Regions from separate parts of the Bacillus shivajii genome, predicted to be linked through region 2. Evidence: predicted binding sites of a transcription regulator. Region 2 holds the regulator's gene; each other region holds the start of a gene.
The links. The regulator LexA, encoded in region 2, represses DNA repair genes until DNA is damaged. The targets are predictions, from matches to a motif close to CGAACATATGTTCG.
Positions count from the first base shown of each region.

Region 1: ruvA (Holliday junction branch migration protein RuvA) is a predicted target of LexA. The motif match lies at 3,371-3,384, and genes of this name have one in related genera.
Region 3: uvrB (excinuclease ABC subunit UvrB) is a predicted target of LexA. The motif match lies at 2,782-2,795, and genes of this name have one in related genera.

Region 1 covers NZ_CP084703.1:1,277,195-1,284,819, reverse strand. Annotated here, with positions in the region: gene tgt (tRNA guanosine(34) transglycosylase Tgt) at 1-7, opposite strand, end outside; gene queA (tRNA preQ1(34) S-adenosylmethionine ribosyltransferase-isomerase QueA) at 397-1,425, opposite strand; gene LGQ02_RS06195 (DUF2905 domain-containing protein) at 1,484-1,702, opposite strand; gene ruvB (Holliday junction branch migration DNA helicase RuvB) at 1,702-2,700, opposite strand; gene ruvA (Holliday junction branch migration protein RuvA) at 2,722-3,339, opposite strand; gene LGQ02_RS06180 (BofC C-terminal domain-containing protein) at 3,592-4,125, opposite strand; gene LGQ02_RS06175 (YebC/PmpR family DNA-binding transcriptional regulator) at 4,232-4,960, opposite strand; gene LGQ02_RS06170 (YhcN/YlaJ family sporulation lipoprotein) at 5,146-6,408, opposite strand; gene safA (SafA/ExsA family spore coat assembly protein) at 6,560-7,625, opposite strand, start outside.
Region 2 covers NZ_CP084703.1:2,498,534-2,506,158, forward strand. Annotated here, with positions in the region: gene tkt (transketolase) at 1-879, opposite strand, end outside; gene LGQ02_RS12220 (DUF896 domain-containing protein) at 1,132-1,368, opposite strand; gene LGQ02_RS12225 (YneB family resolvase-like protein) at 1,439-2,113, opposite strand; gene yneA (cell division suppressor protein YneA) at 2,110-2,427, opposite strand; gene lexA (transcriptional repressor LexA) at 2,662-3,285, shown strand; gene LGQ02_RS12240 (hypothetical protein) at 3,671-4,126, shown strand; gene glnA (type I glutamate--ammonia ligase) at 4,172-5,509, opposite strand; gene LGQ02_RS12250 (methionine gamma-lyase family protein) at 5,878-7,143, opposite strand; gene hflX (GTPase HflX) at 7,160-7,625, opposite strand, start outside.
Region 3 covers NZ_CP084703.1:3,691,047-3,698,671, forward strand. Annotated here, with positions in the region: gene uvrA (excinuclease ABC subunit UvrA) at 1-553, opposite strand, end outside; gene uvrB (excinuclease ABC subunit UvrB) at 562-2,547, opposite strand; gene LGQ02_RS17875 (PDZ domain-containing protein) at 2,930-4,669, opposite strand; gene LGQ02_RS17880 (S41 family peptidase) at 4,951-6,441, opposite strand; gene LGQ02_RS21410 (murein hydrolase activator EnvC family protein) at 7,191-7,625, opposite strand, start outside.

The DNA of each region.
Region 1 (7,625 bases), 1.2 Mb from region 2:
CTGTCATTGTTTCACTTCCTCTTAATTTTTCCTATCCAATCTTAATAAATTGCAACATCTTCAAGGAAAAGACATTTTAATGTTACTTATGCGTTGTTTGGAAGTAGGCTACGAGACTCCTGCGGGAATAGCGCGAGCCGAAAATCACCCAATACGAGCGTAATGAGATTTGGGATGCCCGTGCCGTTCCCGCGGCAAAGAAGACACCGTAAATGCAAGCGCAAGTGAAGCATGAACGGATGTCGCACTTGTGCCCTGGGGTGCAAAGAAGACACCATGAAAGCAAACGTAGTGTAGCTTGAATGGATGTCACACTTGTACCTTGAGGTGAAAGCGAGTAGCGTCTACTTTCAAACACAAATGTGCTTTATTCGTTTTAAAAATGCCTTTTCATGATCAAATGAGTAACATCGCATCGCCAAAACTGAAGAAACGATAGCGATTTTCTACTGCATTTTTATATGCATTTAAAATATTTTCTCTTCCTGCAAACGCACTAACTAACATGACTAATGTTGATTTAGGTAAATGAAAATTCGTTAGTAGTCCGTCAATCGCACGAAATTGGAACCCTGGATAAATAAAAATGCTTGTCCAACCTGATGATGCTACAAGCTCTCCATCGTTTTTCGAAGCAACTGTTTCTAAAGTTCTCGCCGATGTTGTCCCAACAGCAACGACACGTCCGCCATTTTCTTTCGTTTCATTAATGATACGAGCTGTTTCTTCACTCAATTGATAAAACTCCGCATGCATTTCATGCGATTCAACATCTTCTACAGCTACTGGTCGAAATGTTCCTAGACCAACATGTAACGTTACGTAAGTAATATTGATCCCTTTACTTTCAATTTCCTCAAGCAGTTCTTTTGTAAAATGAAGTCCTGCTGTCGGTGCTGCAGCACTGCCTCGGTTCTTAGCATAGACCGTTTGGTATCGATCTTTTTCTTGAAGTTGCTCTTGAATATATGGAGGAAGCGGCATTTCACCTAACTGATCCAAAATTTCATGAAAAATACCGTTAAACGAAAACTTCATCTTCCGTCTACCTTCTGACATTTCCTCCACACAAGTCGCTTTTAATAATCCATCTCCAAATTGTACAACGGTCCCGACTTTTACCCTTTTTGCTGGTTTGACAAGGGCTTCCCACGTATGTTCACCTTCATCGTGTAATAAGAGCACTTCAATTTTCGCCCCGGTTTCTTCTTTAACTCCAAAAAGTCTAGCCGGTAAAACTTTTGTATCGTTTAATACGAGAGTGTCTCCCTCTTGCAAATACTCAATTACTTCAAAAAAACGACGGTGTTCTCGTTCACCTGTTTTTTTATCCATAACAAGTAACTTTGAAGAAGAACGATCTCCTAAAGGTGTTTGAGCGATTAGCTCTTCTGGTAAATCAAAATCAAATTGTTTTACATCCATGATTCATTAAACCTTCCTTTACTTCAATTCCACTTTTTACGTGGATTACATACGAGTTTTAACGGAAACGTCCGATAAAATACAAAATTAATGATAAGACAATACTAAGCACGATGGATGTAACGATAGGAAAATAAAATGTTGTGTTCCCACGCTTGAAAAAAATATCCCCAGGAAGTTTCCCTAAGGATAAGTACTTTCCACCAACTTGCCATAACAAACCGATAATGACTAAAATGATCCCTAACGTAATTAACATTTTAGGAATTTGTGTCACTACTTTGGCACCTCCATTTGAAAATGCTCATAAACCTTTGGGGTAACCATTCGCCCTCGTGGTGTACGTTGTAAAAATCCAATTTGTAATAAATATGGTTCATAAACATCTTCAATTGTATGAGACTCCTCACCAATTGTTGCTGCAATCGTATCTAACCCTACCGGACCACCTCTAAACTTTTCAATGATCCCCATTAATAATTTATGGTCAATATGATCTAAACCTAGACGATCAACCTGAAGTAATTCTAAAGCTTCTTGTGTTACTTGTAAATCAACTTCTCCATTTCCACGTACTTGTGCAAAATCACGAACACGCCTTAACAAGCGGTTCGCAATTCTCGGGGTACCACGTGAGCGCCTTGCAATTTCTTCTCCCGCCTCTATATGAATACGAATATCCATGACATCGCCAGTTCTCTGGACAATTTCGGTTAGTTCATCTTGCTTATAATACTCAAGACGACTCATAACTCCGAAACGGTCACGCAATGGTGCTGACAGCATGCCCGCTCTTGTCGTTGCTCCAACTAAGGTAAATGGGGGAAGGTCTAAACGCACAGATCGCGCTGATGGTCCTTTCCCTATGACAATATCTAAGCAAAAGTCTTCCATCGCCGGATACAACACTTCTTCTACAGACCGGTTTAACCTGTGAATCTCATCAATAAATAAAACATCCCCAGGCTCTAATGCAGTAAGGATAGCAGCTAAATCTCCTGGACGTTCAATAGCCGGACCTGAAGTCGTACGCAAGTTAACCCCCATTTCATTTGCGATAATCATTGCTAATGTTGTTTTCCCTAAACCCGGCGGTCCATATAATAACACATGGTCTAAACACTCTTCTCGCATCTTTGCCGCTTCAATAAATACCGTTAAATTTTCTTTCACGGAGCGTTGGCCAATATATTGAGATAATGTTTGCGGGCGGAGACTCCGTTCTTCCCAATCTTCCTGCGCTTGTGATTCTCCGCTTACGATACGCTCTTCCATGTTATCTTCCTCCAACGTTTATTATCTTTGCAGCATAAGTTGTAACGCTTTTTTAATATATTCATCAGTAGACAACTGCTGCTCTTTAATTTCAGGCAGCACTTTATTGATTTCTCTTTCAACATATCCTAAAGCTTTTAATGCTTCTACAGCTTCATTTAATTCTTTATTTGGATCACTTTCCGAAAACCTTGAAGAAGTTTCGTCACTATATTCATCCTCGAAAAGTGATGGCATTACATCTGGCAACTTCCCTTTTAAATCTAGAATCATTTGACGAGCTGTTTTTTTACCAACACCAGGAAACTTAACGAGGAAACGTTCATTTTCTTCTTCTATTGCTTGAATAACCGTTTTTGGTTCACCAGAAGCAAGGATAGCAAGTGCTCCTTTAGGACCAATTCCTGATACTTGAAGGAGTTTCTCAAACAAGCGCCTTTCTTCACGATTTAGAAAACCAAATAATTGGATTGCATCTTCACGTACATGCTGATATGTATAAACAGTCTTCGTTTCATCAAGCCATTCTTGAAAACGAAATGGGTTTGCACAATATACGAGATACCCCACTCCGTGAACATCAATAACAATTGCTTCCGTTTCTATATGAATCACTTTTCCTGTTAAACACTCAATCACAAACCATTCTCCTCTACTTCAAAATAAAATACGAACACACATTTCTATTTTAGCATATTGTGAGAAGATTTTTTATTGATTTATGCTTTCGTAATGGCGATAAACAAAACTTGGCTTATCGCCAAACCCTCATGGCGAAAGCCTTAGTTGCCGTTAGACTATCAACCGAAATATTATAAATTCTGCTAGTATAACAAAACACAAGCCCCTTTCAAACAGCTGCATCAACTATTTGAAAGGGGCCAGATTTTATTATAAATCATTTACAGCATATTTTTCATATGTTTTTAATACTTGCAAATATTGATCTTTGCTTGAAACTGGAATACCTTCCACTAACTCATCGTGCAAATGACTTTTCAGCCGACTCGTATTAATTTGGAAAAAAGATTGAATGACCTCATTATCATCGGGTCTTCCATTATATATATTTAATGTTCCCTCATCAGAAAGACCGAAATAACCATTCATTTTCAACAGTGGGGATATGTCATTTAGGTCTTGTTTAAAAACCACTTGATCTTCACCTTGATCAACGAGTTGCCAGTCATCATAAAACGACCAAAAGTCTTCCATAGACCATATCGTTTCTTCAACTGTTTCTTCACTAACCTCACCGTCTAAGTAATGTCGTTGTAAAATAACTTCAACCGTCTTTGCCTCAAACGATTCATGATCAACTTGAGCTTTCGTCTCACTAGAATAAGTAGCCATAACAAGCACAATTGTTGTTATCATCAAAAGCAAAATGCCATATAATTGATTTCTGTTCATTGTAGAAACCATAGATAAAGCCTCCTTGTCGGAAAACATCTAAATTATTTCCTTCTTTATGTTAGGAATTATTATAAGGTTTTCCAAACTTAGGTAGCTTTATCCTAGAAGATTAAAATTAACTTTCAATATCTAAATTATGATAAACATTTTGTACATCATCATTATCTTCTAATGCATCGATTAGTTCAAAGACTTCATCTGCCGTTTGTTCATCAAGTTCTGTTTTTGTCGTTGGAATCATCGTTACTTCGGAAAAAATAAAGTTGTAACCATCTGACTCTAATTGTTGCTTAACTTCTTCAAAGTCTTCTGGAGACGTATATATTTCAGCACGCTCGTTAGATACAGAGACATCCTCAGCACCAGCCTCAATTGCCTTTAGGAGAGTCGCCTCTTCATCGAAGTTTTCATCCACCTCTATGATTAAAAGACCTTTTCTATCGAACATAAAAGATACACACCCTGTTTCACCAAGGTTGCCATTATTTTTATTAAATGCAAGTCGTACTTCAGCTGCAGTTCTATTCTTATTATCTGTTAGCGCTTCAACGTAAACTGCAATCCCGTGTGGTGCATAACCTTCATACGTAATTTCTTCATAAGAAACACCTTCAATATTTCCATTTGCCTTTTTGATTGTTCTGTCTATATTCTCATTTGGCATATTTGCAGACTTTGCTTTATTTAACGCCATGCGGAGCTTCGTATTCGTATCCGGATCATCTCCTCCAGAACGTACCGCAGCAAATATTTCTTTGGATATTTTCGTAAAGACTTTCCCTTTTTTTGCATCTTGTCTCCCCTTGCGATGCTTGATATTACTCCACTTTGAATGTCCTGCCATTTTCCTTCCCCCATTTCGATAATCTATGTATAGTATATAAAAAAATTATAGGAGAGAAAATGTAAAATTGGCGTTTTTTATATGGCCGAAGTTTTGTTTGTTGTTGATTACCTCGATTAATTGACTAATACTTGCATCTTCATTAGAAAAAACAGGTGAGAATTCACCTGTTTTTCATCTACATATTAACGGCTGCGTTCAAATGGGCGTTGAACCGCACGACCAAGATCTTGAAGCATATCGTCGAATGTTGCGCCGACTTCTTCAAACGGTTCGCCTGCACGCAATCGTTCGTCCATGCCGCGGACTGTCTTAAAATGTTCTCGGTCGCTAACGACATGAACATCTTTGTCATCCGCCATTCTTGATACCATCGATTCAACTTTATTTTCAATTTCTTGTTCATTACCGTCAGCTTCAACGGCAACGACAACATCATCACCATTTACAATTACACGACAGTCGTCTACTTCTTCTTGCGCTTCAACACGGTTAGAAATTTCTCGTGCCGATTTTCCATCTTGGCTATCAAAATAGCCTGTTACATTACCACGCTGACCTTGTTGCCTCGTTTGACCATCACCAAACATGCCTTGTTGTCCCATACCGCCACGATTTCTGTTATCTAATTGTCCTGTATCGCCTAAACGATTTTGTCCACGCTGTCTGTCACCAGGTAAATTAGCTTCTCCCATACGGTTTTGACCACGTAGTCCTTCACCTGTAATGTTTGTTTCTCCCATTCGACCACGTGTTCCATCACGCATTTGCCCTCGTGGTACACCTCTGTCACGGTCACCTAAAATGTTTGCTCCTCGGTACGTGTTTGCACCTACTCGTCCTTTATCACGACTTGTTTGTTGACCTTGTAAAGCGCGAGGACGACGATTTAAAATTCCATCCTCATCAACCATTCCAGGACGGTCGTTACCTACAATACCTCGGCCAAACCCACCATAAGCACCTGCACGAGTACCGTGGGCACCAGCATGTCTTCCTTGTTGACCTCCTAATGCTCCATGGTTACGTCTTTCACCGAAAGCACCAGTACGTCTGCGGTCTCCTAATGCTCCACCTCGGTCAGCACCAAGTCCTCTATTTCGAGTACCTAATGCTGCATCTCGACCAATCCCACGCTCTTGTGCTCCTAATGCACCTGTTCGATTTCTTCTAGCTGCTTGTCCGTGTGTATCAACACGGTTGTTCCAACCTCTTAAATGTCCTTGTTGACCGTAACCTTCAGTTTCGCGACCTCTCATGTCGTTGTATGCACCTTGCATACCCGTTCCGTCACCACGAGCACCGTAAAAGTTCCCGCCTTGACGTCCTTGATTAACTGTAAATCCTTCTTGTTGGTTATTAGCTGCATTATCGTTAACATCACCACAACCAGCTAAACCTGATAACAAGATGGTGACTGCCGTTAAACTTAGTGCAAATTTCTTCATTTAATGCCCTCCTTTCAACATTTAGGTTGTCTATGAGGGCTCATTTTGATTCCAATGTTTTAACGGTAATTTTTATGTAAAAATAAAAGAGCTGCCTCATTGGCGAAATAACGCGCCTTTATGAGACAGCTTTCCTTCATTCCATTTTTATTCAGTTATTTTCATCATCAGATGTGTCTTCTTCATTTGATCCTCCTTGAGGACCGTAACCATAATATGGCATAGGAGCCATCATGCCATAAGTGGCTTGGGGTGGATGCATTGCCATGCCAGGAAAGTGAGCTCTATAATATGCTGTCACATCACCATAAGACGGTAAGTCCTGCTGGTATTGATGCCCCATATCCTCATGGTTAAAATCATGATGCTCCATATCTGGCATTTGATCCATTTGAGGCATTTGATCCATTTGAGGCATTTGTCCTGGATGCGGCATACCTTCCATATGTGGCATTTGCCCATGATGTGGCATCCCTTCCATATGCGGCATTTGACCTGGATGCTGCATATGGTCCATATACGGCATCTGTTGCATTGGATAATGCATAGGGTGCATATGCATCGGATGAGGCATCCCCATTGGCATTCCATGACCCATTGGATAACCTGGACCATGAGGCATCATTGTTGGATGAGTCTGCGTATGTGCAAAATGATAAGGTGCCGCACATAATGGAGGATACGGATAACATCCTGGCATTACTGGCGTAATTGGATAACAATCTTGAAATGGATGTACCATTGGTTGTTCCATTGGCATTTCCATCGGTTTAGTTACTGGCTTTGTCACAGGTTTTTCTTTCGGTTTAGCAACTGGTTTCTCTTTTGGTTTAGCAATTGGTTTCTCTTTTGGTTTAGCAATTGGTTTCTCTTTTGGTTTAGCAATTGGTTTCTCTTTAGGCTTTGCTATTGGCTTTTCTTTTACTGGAGGTTTTGGTTTTGGTTTCACCTTCGGCTTTTCCTTCACTTTTGGCTCTTCTTTTACTTTAGGTGGCTCTTTCGGTTTAGGCACTTTCGGTGGAGCTGGAATTTTATACGTTGGCTGTTGCTTTTTATAAAAATTAAAATTAACATTTGTTTTTTGTGTTTGATACGTTTTAGATGGCTGTGGTGCTGGTGCCGGCGCAGGTTCAGGAACATGTGGAGCTACTGGCTTTGGTATTGGCTTCTCCTTTTCCTCTTTAATTGATGGAGGTGGCATTTTTGGCTTTTTCGGT
Region 2 (7,625 bases):
TTTTACTTCATCAGGTACATGGAAATCTTCTTCAAACGTCCATTTATAATGCTCTTTTGTTAATTTTGCTTCATCTTCACCTAATGGTGCACCGTGAGAAGCAGATTTACCACCTTTATTCGGTGATCCGTATCCAATTGTTGTTTTCACTTCAATCATTGTAGGTCGTTCATCTGACTTTGCAGATTCAATCGCGCGTGTAAGTTCATCAAGGTCGTTTCCATCTTCTACACGAATTACTTGCCAACCGTAAGCTTTGAAACGATCTTCTACACTTTCAGAAAATGACTGATGTAAGTCTCCATCAAGTGAAATGTCGTTTGAATCATATAAAACGACAAGACGACCTAATTTTAAATGTCCTGCAAGTGAAGCAGCTTCAGCAGAAACACCTTCCATCAAGTCTCCATCTCCACAAATCGAATATGTATAATGATCAACAACATTAAATTGATCTCTGTTGTATGTCCCAGCTAAGTGTCTTTCTGCCATAGCCATACCAACAGCCATTGCAAAACCTTGTCCTAAAGGACCAGTTGTTGCTTCAACCCCTGGTGTGTGACCAAATTCAGGGTGTCCAGGTGTTTTACTTCCCCATTGACGGAATTCTTTTAAATCATCCATAGAAACATCATAACCATGTAAATGTAATAAGCTATATAGAAGCATTGAACCGTGACCTGCAGATAAAACAAACCTGTCACGATTGAACCATTCTGGATTATTTGGGTTATGGTTCATAAATTTCGAGTATAATGTGTAAGCCATTGGTGCTGCCCCCATTGGCATTCCTGGGTGACCTGACTGTGCTTTTTCAATACTATCAATTGATAACGTACGAATCGTATTAATTGATAATGTATCAATATTACTTGACATAAAAATACTTCCTTTCTTTCCGTAAATTGTCGACTACTTAATAATCATATACTGCTTTTCCTTGTAAAACAACCATTAAACATACACAATATCAGCCTTAACGACACATTTTCATACTTTGTTAACATTCAATATGTTTAACGAATGATTCAATATTTTTATTATCACCAACTATAAAAATTACATGAATAAAACGACCTTCTTCTTTAAATAATTTTCATGAAAGCGAAAACAAGACCGAAAGCTCAACCATTAGTGAGTCATTCCGTCTTGTCCTTTTTCTTTTTTTAACTTGTCAGGCGTTACATCGTTACCTTCATCGTCAACTACTTTTACCGACTTCAACTGATTCTTAAAAGATTGACGAACATTTTGTAAATACTCTTCTCTTAATTTTTTTTGTTCTTTTTGTTCTTTAAGTGTAAGTCCTTCTGCCTTTGATTTTTTTGATAATTCGTTGATGCGTTGAATTTTGTCTTTGCTTAACATACAAATGAACCCTCCATTTATGGCACTAGACAAGTAACCTCTATTATCGTACAAGAACTCTTTATAGGATTCAAGTGTAACCTTCGTTTTCGGGTTGTTGTTGTTTACGTTTATATTCTTGATATCGTCTATGTGCAGTTGCCTTTGATAACGAATATCCAAACCCTCTTAACGTTGCAGCTACTTCATGAAAAGTGAGTCCGTTCTCTTTAAGACGAACAATCTCTTCTATCGGCACATCTTGTTTTTTACGACCTCCACCATGCTTTTTGTCAATTAAATTTATGGATGGGTCATAACCTTGTTCAACTGCTTTTTTCATGCCTCTTTTAATTTTAAGGTTATGAAGCTTCCTTTGATACTCTTCTACGATTGAAACAATATCTAATATCATTGTATCTGTTTCAGAAAGAACCATTGTCCCCATATCCTCCATTGTATAGATACGAATCCCTAATTTATTTAACTGATGTATTAATGCTACTTTTGCATTACCACGGCCAAGCCTAGTATCGTCTTGGATGAGTAAAGCGTTTGCTTTGCCTTCTTTAAATGTTGTAAGCATATTCAAAAAACCATCTCTGTCTACATCATAGCCACTTGCTTTTTCTTCTACAACGTCAACGACCTTCATCCCCCATTCATCGGCCCCTTTTAATAATTCCTCTTGCTGCCTTTTAAGGGATGTCTCTTGAGTTTCTTTTTCTGTACTTACTCTTGTATAGATAATTGCACGAAGCTTCATTCTGTTACATAACCCTCCAAATCTACAGGAATAGTAAGTTTTTGACCTGGGTATATATTAGAATCATTTAATTCATTTTTTTCTTGTATCCATAAAATAACAGACTGAACAGGCATATCTACATTGTCAGCTTGTACTGAGGCAATCGTCCATAAAGATTGCCCCTCTTCAACAACCCACTCTTCTGTTAATAGACGTTGATCATCAGGAAGTTCCGATGCCGTTGCAGTTGTCCATATAAATAAACCCATCGCTAAAAATAAAACAAATATCGAACAATCGATTCCTCTTTTAAAACTTTTTAACTTTACCATATTACTCACTCCACTTTAAACGAATGTTTGTTCGTATACATACTATCAAGAACATCTGTTCGTGTCAACACAAAAAGAGAACGGATGTTTGCACCTTTTTTTTAGCCATGGTATAATGTTCCTGAAATAATTATTCAGATTTTGATGTAAATGAGCTAGTCAATTTATTTTGTGAACTATTTTGAACTTACGTAGAACACCGCATAAAATCAATCAATAAACGAGGTGCATTCAATGACAAAACTATCAAAAAGGCAACAAGATATACTTGCTTTTATAAAAGACAAAGTAAAAGAAAAAGGGTACCCACCATCTGTTAGGGAAATAGGTGAAGCAGTCGGACTCGCTTCCAGTTCAACTGTACATGGACACCTGTCTCGATTAGAAAAGAAAGGATATATTCGCCGCGACCCAACAAAGCCTCGAGCTATTGAAGTTATAGGAATGGAAGATGAACCATCACGAGTATCCGAATCACCTTCTTTATATATTCCTGTCATTGGTAAAGTTACTGCCGGTTCACCGATTACAGCTATTGAAAATATTGAAGAGTATTTACCAATGCCCGCACATTTAGTTGGCGATGAAAATTCGTTTATTCTTGAGATTCAAGGAGATTCGATGATTGAAGCTGGTATATTTGATGGGGATTATGTCGTCGTACGTCAGCAACAAAGTGCTAATAACGGTGATATTGTCGTTGCAATGACAGAGGAAGATGAAGCAACTGTTAAACGCTTTTTCAAAGAAAAAGATCATGTTCGCTTGCAACCAGAGAACGCAACACTTGAACCGATCATCTTAAGAAATGTTCATATATTAGGAAAAGTTGTTGGAGTATTCCGGACGATTCATTAAAAACCACCCAAATGGGTGGTTTTTTGTGTGACTAAAAAATCACAAAATCACAATAAGATAAAGCCACCTATTAAATTGGTCAATTCTCCACTGTTTAAATATTAGTTACATAAATCAACAACATACCCGAACACTTGTTTTCTAACCTCTGAATTGTTAATATAAATATAATTTCATGTTATTTTTCTACCTTTTTGCCATCATTTTTAATTACTTCTAAAAATCCCCTTAGATTTATACCTTCTATACACCTTTAAAACAATCGAATTTGAACTTCCAAGAATCACTTCAAATAAAAGTTTGATCGAAAGTAGGTGATCATTTTTTAACACTCTCAACCTTTTAATTACAAAAAAACTTATATCAATTAAAGGAGTGTAGATGAATGGCCTCTATTATGTCAAATGTTGAATGTCCACAATGTAAAAAAACAGCATTAGAAGATTTCTATTATAAAACTGATGAAACATTTTTGTGTTGTTTTCATTGTGGGTATTATTATCAAAGGGAACAAAAATACGACGAAGCTAAAAGAGAGATGTTTACAGAAGAAAAAGAATGGTATGGATACGGAGTCTACTCTTTAGTTAAAAATGATGGGTCTAAAGGTATAACAAAAGTATTAAACGTAGAGATTACAGAAGACGAGAAAGAAGAAATGATAAAATCTTTTGAATCAAAAGAATCAAAAGATGTTGACATGAAGAAAAGTTATTTCATCCTCTATGATAAGGGGGCGTTTACCCTTTTAGCAGGAACTTACCCTAAAGATTTTCAACTCTCTTATAAAGAATGGGAGTCTATTTATGATACTGATGATTCATTAAGTATGTATGAGTAGTAAAAAGCCCTTGATACTGAATACGTATCAAGGACTTTTTTGCTATTAATAAGTCGTCATGTACTGCTCTCTCTCCCAAGGATGTACTTGGGTTCTAAACATGTCCCACTCGATTTCTTTTGCTTCAATAAAGTGTTCAAGTGCGTGTTCACCAAGAGATTTCGTAATGACTTCATTTTTCTTCAATGCATCAATGGCACCTTTTAATGTTGCAGGCAATGCATGAATTCCTTCTGCTTCTCTTTCCTCTTCATCCATTGCATAAATGTTACCATCAGTTTCAGATGGTGGTGTCATTTCGTTACGAATTCCATCAAGACCGGCTGCAAGTAAAGCTGCCATTGCTAAGTATGGGTTTGCTGCTGGGTCTGGACTACGTACTTCAATACGCGTACTAATTCCTCTTGAAGATGGAATGCGTACTAATGGAGAACGATTTCTCATTGACCAAGCGATATAACATGGCGCTTCATATCCAGGAACTAAACGCTTATAAGAGTTCACTGTAGGGTTTGTGATGGCTGTGTAAGCATCTGCATGCTTTAGTGTACCAGCTAAAAATTGCATCGCCGTTTCACTTAATTGCGTTGGTGTATCCGCGTCAAAGAAAGCATTTTCTTTTTTACTGCGGAAAAGTGACATATTCGCATGCATCCCGCTTCCGTTCACTCCAAATAGTGGTTTAGGCATGAATGTTGCGTGAAGACCGTGCTTTCTTGCGATCGTCTTTACAACGAGCTTAAACGTTTGGATGTTGTCACACGTAGTTATTGCATCAGCATATTTAAAGTCAATTTCGTGTTGACCTGGCGCAACTTCGTGGTGAGATGCTTCAATTTCAAAGCCCATATCTTCAAGTTCTAACACGATATCACGGCGGCAATTTTCACCTAAATCCGTTGGAGCTAAGTCGAAATATCCACCTTTATCATTTAATTCAAGTGTTGGTTCGCCTCTCTCATCATTTTTAAAGAGGAAAAATTCAGGCTCTGGTCCAATATTAAATTCTGTAAATCCTAGCTCTTCTGCTTCTTTTAAGACACGTTTTAACACGCCGCGAGGATCTCCTTCAAATGGTGTTCCATCTGGATTATATACATCACAGATTAAACGAGCGACCTTCCCTTTTTCTGGCGTCCATGGGAAGATGACCCAAGTATCTAAATCCGGGTAAAGATACATATCAGACTCTTCGATTCGAACGAATCCTTCAATGGATGATCCATCAAACATCATTAAATTGTCTAATGCTTTTGGAAGCTGACCAACAGGAATTTCTACGTTTTTAATAATCCCTAATAAATCTGTAAATTGTAGTCGGATAAATCGTACGTTCTCTTCTTCAGCCATTTTCATAATGTTTTCTTTTGAATACTTACTCATCTAAATTTTCTCCTCCTTAAAATTGTCCATGCTATAAATGCATTTACAGACGTCTTCCATCTTTCTTAAAATAAGCGAAAATGAGTTACTGTATACTTTCAAATGATCTTTCATTCACCTTCGCTGTCTTTCGTTAATCTTATACTAACGAAGATTTTATTCGTTATGTGTAATGTTGTTAGATAATCTAACAAAGAATTTTTCCTGCTATCACTCCTTATTTGAAAACATCGTTTTATTACCATTCTATCCCTCTCCTAACTATGACTAACCTTTGAAGTTAACAAACGATCTAAACAAAATCTTACGATCGCATAGAAAAAGGAATGGATACTACATCCATTCCCCGCTTTCATAAACAAGTAATCTTATTTTTCAATCGACCATAAACCATTTTCAATCAGTGATAGAACCGCGTCATAAACACTGATCTTTACGTGTTCATACGTTAAACCACCTTGCACATATGCTGTGTACGGTGGTCTAAGTGGTCCGTCGGCGGTTAATTCAATACTTGCTCCTTGAATAAAGGTTCCCGCCGCCATAATCACATCATCTTTATAACCCGGCATATAACTCGGCTGAGGCTTCACATGAGCGTCTACTGGAGATGCTCCTTGAATCGCCTGACAAAAACCGACCATCGTCTCTTTTGACGGAAAGACAACTGATTGAATCAAATCCGTTCGTTCCGTTGACCATGATGGTGAAGTCTCCATACCTACATCTTCTAAAAATTTCGCTGTAAATATTGCCCCTTTTACTGCTTGATTAACGACATGAGGAGCTAGGAAAAATCCTTGATACATTTCGAGTAAACTATAAAGTGAAGCTCCTCCTTCTAATCCAATTCCTGGTGCCGTTAAGCGATAACCGCATAGGTCTATATATTTTTCTTTCCCAACAATATAGCCACCCGTTTTTACAATGCCGCCCCCTGGATTTTTAATTAATGATCCTGCCATTAAATCTGCTCCTACGTCGCATGGCTCTTGTTTTTCTACGAATTCTCCGTAACAGTTGTCAACAAAAACAATGATCTCATTGTTAATATCTTTGACAAAATCAATCATCTCTTTTATTTGCTCAATTGTAAATGATGGCCTCAAATCGTACCCTTTTGAACGTTGAATACCAATTACTTTCGTTTTCTTAGTAATCGCCTCTTGCACCTTTTCAAAATCAACAGCACCTTCTATTAAAGGTACGTAATTATAACCAATTCCATAGTCTTTTAATGAACCTGTATTCTCTCCACGAACACCGACAACTTCTTCTAATGTGTCATATGGTTTATCTGTAATGTATAAAAGTTCATCACTTGGGCGAAGGACGCCAAATAAAGCTGTACTAATTGCATGAGTACCTGAAACGATTTGCGGTCTGACAATCGCTTTTTCCCCACCAAACACTTCAGCATAAATCGCTTCTAATGTATCTCTTCCCGAATCATCATAACCATACCCAGTTGAAGCTTGAAAATGAAAATCCGACACTTCATGATTTTTAAATGCTTTTAACACTTTTCTTTGATTGTATTCGCTAATCTTCTCTCGTTTTTGAAAATAAGGTTGTAATGTTGATTCGGCATGATTGCGAATCTCCTCTAATTGTTCTAATACGTCTGATTGCATGTTCAATAGAGCTCCTTTAGTCTTCAGTTTGCTGTCTCTGTTGCAGCTCATGGTAAATCGAGGATTGTGGTGATGCGTATCCTCGTACAAAATATCGTTCCTTTTCTTCATCAAAGATTCTTTCTTGTTGAATCGTTTCTTGCTGGAGACGATGAAGTAGCTTACCTTCATGAGCATTTATGTACACGATATATGGAGAAAAATCTTCTTCCATCACAGCTTCAATTTTTTCTTTTAACTTGAACAAGTCTTTCTCGTGATATGCACTCATCAAAATAGACGGCCCTTCCGTGTAAGGGATAAAGTCCCCTGTTAAAGCATCACGTTTATTATAGACGGTTAGGATCGGAAGCTTGTCAGCTTCTAATTCACTTAGTAACTGATTCACAGTTTTTTCATGGTTTGGAAAGTCTTCATTCGAAGCATCGACAACATGTAAAATTAAGTCTGCTTCTTTTACTTCTTCTAACGTTGATCGGAAA
Region 3 (7,625 bases), 1.2 Mb from region 2:
TTTCACCATTAACACGTATACGAACAAAACCTTGTTTTTTTATATCTTCAAGCACTTTCACATGTGTCCCTTTACGACCTGATACAACAGGGGCAAGAATCTGCATTTTCGTTCGCTCAGGGTAAGCCGTCATGCGATCTACCATTTGCTGGACCGTTTGTGAGCTTATTTCAACTCCATGTTTAGGACAAATTGGTCTTCCGACACGAGCAAAAAGAAGTCGTAAATAATCGTAAATTTCGGTAACGGTCCCCACGGTTGAACGTGGGTTTCTACTTGTTGTTTTTTGGTCGATCGAAATGGCCGGTGACAGTCCTTCAATTGTATCAACATCTGGCTTGTCCATCTGTCCTAAAAATTGACGAGCATAAGCAGACAGCGATTCAACATACCTGCGTTGCCCTTCTGCGTAAATCGTATCGAAAGCAAGTGATGACTTTCCTGATCCAGATAAACCAGTTAAAACGACTAGATTATTTCTCGGAATCGTCACATCAATATTTTTTAAATTGTGGGACCTCGCCCCTTTAACAACGATATTTTGTTGAGTCATGATCAGTTTCATCCTCCTGCTTTTAATTCAATAATGACATCTCGTAACTCGGCGGCACGTTCGAAGTCGAGACCTTTCGCTGCTTCTTTCATTTCTGCTTCCATTCGTTCAATAACCTTCTCGCGATCTTTCTTACTCATCTTCTCGGCTTTCGCAACTTCTTTTACATCATACGTTTCTTCATCTTCAGCTGCAAATGTTGCTTGGATAAGTTCTGGCACTGCTTTTTGAATCGTTTGAGGCGTTATGCCATGTTTCTCATTAAATTCTTTTTGAATGGAACGACGGCGTTTCGTCTCTTCTATCGCAATGTTCATTGATTTTGTCATTTTATCAGCGTACATAATCACGTGTCCATTCGCATTACGTGCAGCACGCCCCATCGTTTGGATTAGCGAACGCTCTGCTCTTAAGAAGCCTTCTTTATCCGCATCGAGAATAGCGACTAGTGATACTTCTGGAATATCAAGTCCTTCTCTTAAAAGGTTAATTCCGACGAGAACATCAAATTCTCCGAGTCGTAAGTCGCGAAGGATTTGAATTCGTTCTAACGTTTTAATATCAGAATGTAAATACTTCACACGAATACCGATTTCTTTAAAGTAATCCGTTAAATCCTCAGACATTTTCTTCGTTAACGTTGTCACAAGAACACGTTCCTTACGTTCTTTTCGAACACGGATTTCTTCGATGAGGTCGTCAATTTGCCCTTCGATCGGACGAACATCGATTGATGGATCAAGTAGCCCAGTCGGACGAATAATTTGTTCGACAACAGTTGGACACTTTTCTAGTTCGTACGGTCCTGGTGTTGCTGAAACAAAAATTGTTTGTGAAATATGCTTTTCAAACTCTTCAAATTTCAACGGTCGATTATCTTTTGCTGAAGGGAGACGGAACCCGTGGTCGACAAGCACGCCTTTTCTAGCTTGGTCACCATTGTACATCCCACGTACTTGTGGTAACGTCACATGCGATTCATCGACGACAATAAGAAAATCATCTGGGAAGAAGTCTAATAATGTATAAGGCGTTGCTCCAGCTTCTCGAAACGTCAAATGTCTTGAATAGTTCTCGATCCCAGAACAATATCCCATTTCTTGCATCATTTCGATGTCGTACCTTGTCCGCTGCTCAAGTCGCTGTGCTTCTAGGAGTTTTCCTTTGTCGTTCAAATCTGCTAAACGCTCTTCTAATTCTTTTTCAATGTTTACGATCGCACGTTTTAGTTTTTCCTCACGCGTAACGAAGTGAGAAGCTGGGAAAATCGCGGCATGATTTCGTTCACCTAGTACCTCACCAGTTAGAGCGTCCACTTCTGTAATTCGGTCGATTTCATCACCGAAAAATTCCACACGAAGACAATGTTCATCTCTTGATGCTGGGAAAATTTCAACGACATCTCCACGAACACGAAACGTTCCACGAGTAAAATTAATGTCGTTTCTCTCGTATTGCACGTCTACGAGATTACGTAGAAGATCATTTCGTTCAATCTCCATTCCTGTACGCAACGAAACAACTAAATCACGATATTCTGAAGGCGAACCTAAACCGTATATACACGATACACTTGCGACGATAATGACATCGTTTCTTTCAAAGAGTGAACTTGTAGCTGAGTGACGTAACTTATCAATTTCGTCATTAATGCTTGCATCTTTCTCTATGTACGTATCAGATTGTGGAATATATGCTTCTGGCTGGTAGTAATCATAGTAGCTTACAAAGTATTCTACAGCGTTGTTCGGGAAAAATTCTTTAAACTCACTGTAGAGCTGCCCCGCTAATGTTTTGTTATGGGCAATAACGAGTGTCGGTTTGTTCACTTCTTTAATGACGTTAGAAACCGTAAATGTTTTACCTGTCCCTGTCGCTCCAAGTAACGTTTGAAATCTCTTTTCTTCATTCACTCCTTTGACGAGCTCTGAGATCGCTTTCGGCTGATCTCCTTGAGGTGAATATTTGGAGTGTAAATCAAATGTATTGACCATCGGTTGTTCCATTATGACTGTACCCCCTCGTTTTAAAAATTAGTAAGAAGCTTTTCGTCTATTGTTAATCACTATTATTAATATAAAGTAGAAAATATCGAGTTTCATTTCTCTTTTCCTTGTATCTATCATTACGAACGTAGCTCTAAAATGCAAGTAACGAGCTCGGTCATATTACCTTTATTACCCATTCTTAACCTTTGTGTATCATTATAACACATAAATGAAAAATAACGAACATACATTCGTACTATGTCGTCCCTTCAAGGAAAAAAGTATAAAGGTATTCAATAAAGAAAGCCGCCTCTGGAATATAGCTCCTCAGGCGACTTTACGTTTCGTTTATATACTTTGTAAACCTTGCAGTGTATGCGGTGATTTACTAACTCTTTTTATCGTCATTCTCTTCCGTTTCACTTGCTCCGTCAGATGCATCTTGTTTCCATTGATCTTTTGAAGGTTTACTTTTTCGAAACTCTTCGTAAAAAGCTGATAACCCAGATGCTTGTCCGTATGGAGCCTCATCTTGCACAGTAGGTGTCGGTTTTGATACATCTTCTGCTAACGATTCATTTAATTGCTTTGCTTCTTCCTCATTAGAAAAAAGTTTTACTTTTTCTTCATTACTGTTTGCCTCTTCTTGTGAGGACTCTATCTCTTTATCTACTAAAACCTCTTCATTGTCTTCGGTCGTTGCTGCCACTTCCTCAAATGGCTCTACTTGAACCTCTTCTTCACTAGCAACTTCGTTATCCTTTTCAGTTTGAGGAACGTCAATATTCCCGTTATTTTCGATAAGTTTATCGTGAGCTTCCGTTTCTTTTTCACTTATTGGTTGTTGTTCTTCTTCAGACGATGCAACTTCGTCAAACCCTTCGCCCTCAACTTTTGTACCTTCACGATCTTTATAAATCACGACAGAAGAGCGTAATGCACGAGGTGACAAGTTTCCATATGGATCATCTGGAATAAATAATAACCCTACTTGATGGTGATCTCCTTCATACCTTGAAGATTGCGTAAACCTAATTTCTCCTTCTTGGTCAATCACTTCTAATTTACAGTATGCTGGACTCATTTGGAGCGCTTCATAAAGTTCACGCTGTGAATTCACTTCGTAACCATTTACTTTCGAAATCACTTCTCCAACTTCAATGTTCATCTTATCAGCTGTTGAGTACGGAAGAACACCAAGTACAACTAACCCTTCTGCATGATTGCTAAACATGCTGTTACGACGACGGTCAACAGAGTGATACCATACGTACAATCCTTCTTTTAACAGCAAAATCGTTGCAGCAACGACAGGAGCTAAAATAGGCCAAAAAATTGCACATACAGCAACGACAATGGAAATCATACTTAAAAGTAATAATCGTTTCCCATAGATTTTAATTCCGTCTTTCGGAAATTGGCTCTGTACGGCAACTTGGCACGTTAATACAAATGGGACAAGCAGAAGACCTGCACTTTCAGTTCCGGACGGCGAAAAGAGCGGCCACCACTCGTAATAGGAAATTGCACCTGCAGGAACGAGAAGAAAAATCGGTAAAAACCAAAGTCGATCCACTTTATGAATACCGACTGTTTTTCCTCTTGTACTTTTACTTAATGCTGGTGTTGTACTTTTCCAACCTTGTGCAAGATGAAGAATTGCTTCTGCTGTAAACAAAATCACAAGTAACCATGCAAATCCAACCATGTTCATATTATGAATATCGATTAACCATGTATTTAATAGTGAATACGGTGTTCCACCTTCTGGAAGCACAAATATTAATAACATCGCAACCGAACCGATCGTTGTCATACTTAACCATCTTACTTGTCTAAATGGAAGAAGTAGCCCCCATAAAGTCATTAACAAAACAAGCATTCCAACTGGAATGACAATCCCAACAGTCATTACAACGATCGAAACTGCTACGGCACTAACTAGCCCGACTAGTAGTGGAAACGTCACTTCATGTATAAAATCATAAACACGTGTATGAAAATCTTCTCTTTCCCTCTTCACACGGCGAGTACCAAGCCAAAGAACCGCAAGAAAAAATATGTACGTTAAGGGATGAATAAAAAACTGTCCAATAGCTTTTAACACTTCCAAGCCTATGACTTCCAAACCTATCCCTCCTCAAATGATGTGCTGTATGCTTGTCTATTAAGAAAAAACGCAAGGCACCTTAGACTAAACAATTTCCCTGAAATTAAAATTTATATTCTTACCTCTTTAAAAAGACACTTCCCGAATTGTTCTTCCTTTCATTGTAAAACAAATTAAGAAAAAGAAAAGTGCTTTTTTTCATAAACTAGACGAATGTTTAAAAATTCGGAATGATCACCTTAGTTTTTTAAGGGGAGAAAACGAAAAGGAGACCTATGGTCAGGTCTCCTAAACATTTGTTATTGCGTAAGCACTTCAATCGCTTTTTTAAACTGATTGTCATATTCACGATCTTGAACAGCTTCAAATACTCGTTTTTGAATAAATTCTGCCGTTTCTTCATTGATCTCGCCTGTTTCTTCCAAACCTTCATCCGCTTGGAAGCTACGCACGGCATCTTCCGTTTTCTCACCGAAATATCCATCTAATCGCCCTGGATCATACCCTAAACCATCAAGCATTGTTTGTGCATTTTTAATTTGATCATTGTTCATATCAAATGTTAATGGTTCTTCATTAACATTGATTGGTGAGACGTAGAAAAAGTCAGGTTGATCGACCTCAATCGTTGGCTGAACACCTTCTTCATTTATAAAGTTGCCATCAGAAGTAAGCCATTTATAAATGGTTAATTTTAATTCACTACCGTCCCCTATTTGCAATGTTTGTTGCACCGTTCCTTTACCAAAAGTTGATCTACCAATAACTTCATGCCCGCCAGCTTCTTTCATTGCAGCTGATAAAATTTCTGATGCAGAGGCACTCCCCTCATTAATGAGAGCAACCATCGGATAGTCTTTATCTTCCTGCAAACTTGAAATATGTCTGACCCGTTCACCATCTCGATTTTCAATTTGTACAACAGGCTCTCCACCCGGAATAATAAGGTTCCCTATTTCCTCTACACTTTGTAGAAAACCGCCTGGGTTTCCGCGTACATCGATGATTAAGCCATCAATGCCTTCACTTTCAAGTTGCGTTAATTCTTCTTCAAATCGTTGCGATGTGTTAGTTGAAAACGATGTTAATTCAATGACACCAATTCGGTTACCATTTTCTTCGACAACATCGCTATAAACCGTTTCTATTGGGATCTCATCACGAACAACATCAAAATCTAATAGATCATTTACACCTGGACGCTGAACCGTTAAAGTCACGGTCGTTCCTTTTTCTCCACGAATCTGCAGTACAGCATCATATAACGATAAGCCCTCAATGTCCTCGCCATCTACTTTAATAATTTGGTCATTTGGACGTAGTCCAGCTTTTTCTGCAGGTGAATCTCTAAATGGCGCGACAATTGTCACTTTCCCATTTGTCATACTTACTTCAGCACCAATACCTTCAAAGGAAGAATCGAGTGATTCCATAAACTCTTGTGCTGTTTCTTGGTCCATATAGACAGAATATGGGTCATCCAAGCTTTCGAGCATACCGTTAATTGCTCCTTCAAGTAACTCCGATTCATCTAAATCATCAACATAACGACTCAATACCATTTCGTACGTTTTTTGGAACTTTTCCATTTGCTCCTCTGTAGAAATAGTCGGTTCTGTTTGTTCTTCATCACTTGAATCTGCCTCAGTCAGTTCGTCTTCACTAATTTGTTCGATCACTGGCTCTGCTTGATTCCCTTCAGCAAATTGAACGCCAGCATACATTCCACCTGCTCCAACTAAAAGTGAAATGATAATGACAATTGGGAGAATTGCTTTGTTATTATTCATGGACTCACCTCATCTTCTACTCTTCACTTTCTATTCATTCATTGTTATGCATTGGTTACTTATAAAAAAACATATACTTTTCCCATAGTAAAAACAAGTAAACATAGCGTAACAGATTGACTAGTAATTTACAATTAGCGCATACACATTCAAAAACACGCTAACTTCAGCCTGTTAATGTTGTCTTTATCATACCAAAATCTTCATTATGAATGAAGCACATCTATTCATTTCATTATGTATATTATATTTACAACAAAACTTGGCTTATCGCAAAGTCGTAGTGGCGAACGTCATTGTGCCCGTTACACTATTAACTATCGTAAATTTTGTCGGATAAAGAGAACATGTCTCCGGAATTGAAGTTCTAGACGTAGTTAGAGGCTTAATTGCGACGAACAACACCACTTCAAAGAAATATTGCAAACTGCTACGAGTCTGCCGAGCTAAATAGTCGCTACGAATCGGGCTTGTTAGTACCGGAGTTGGAATAGACATCACGTTTTTAACCGATAACCGTAATCCACCAAAAAAATTTAGTTACGCCAAGTATAAGCACCAGTGCTAAAATTTCCTACATTCTCAAAGTGCTAGTAAAAAACAACCTTTATTATGTGTGATTAAATAAAATGTTATGTGTATGACTTTTCCTTCTTGTGAACTCTATTTTTTGAGCTTACTAAAAAATAAAAAGATCACTAGAATTGAGGGAGATGACCTCATTCTTAGTGATCTTTTTCATCGTAGTTTTAGTTAATATAATTCATTGGGTTAACAGAGTTCGATTTTGCTGCATTCCAATTCCCTTCATGCACTTCAAAGTGAAGGTGTGGTCCTGTTGAACGACCTGTATTCCCCATATAACCTAGGAATTGACCTCGACTCACACGCTCACCATCACTGACAGCACGATTTTCTAGGTGAGCATACAATGTCGTAATGGTTTGTCCATTAACATTATGGCGAATTAACACGGTATTACCGTAACTTGCTGAGTAGTAGGAACGAACAACTATTCCTGCTTCTGCTGCAACAACTTCCACGTTACTTCTTCCACCTAAGCCTATATCGATCCCATGGTGGACTCTCCCCCACCTCGGACCATATCCAGAAGTAATCCTTCCTGTTGCAGGACGCATTAAGGTTCCTGAATTATTCGGTGTACTATTTACAGAATTGTCGTT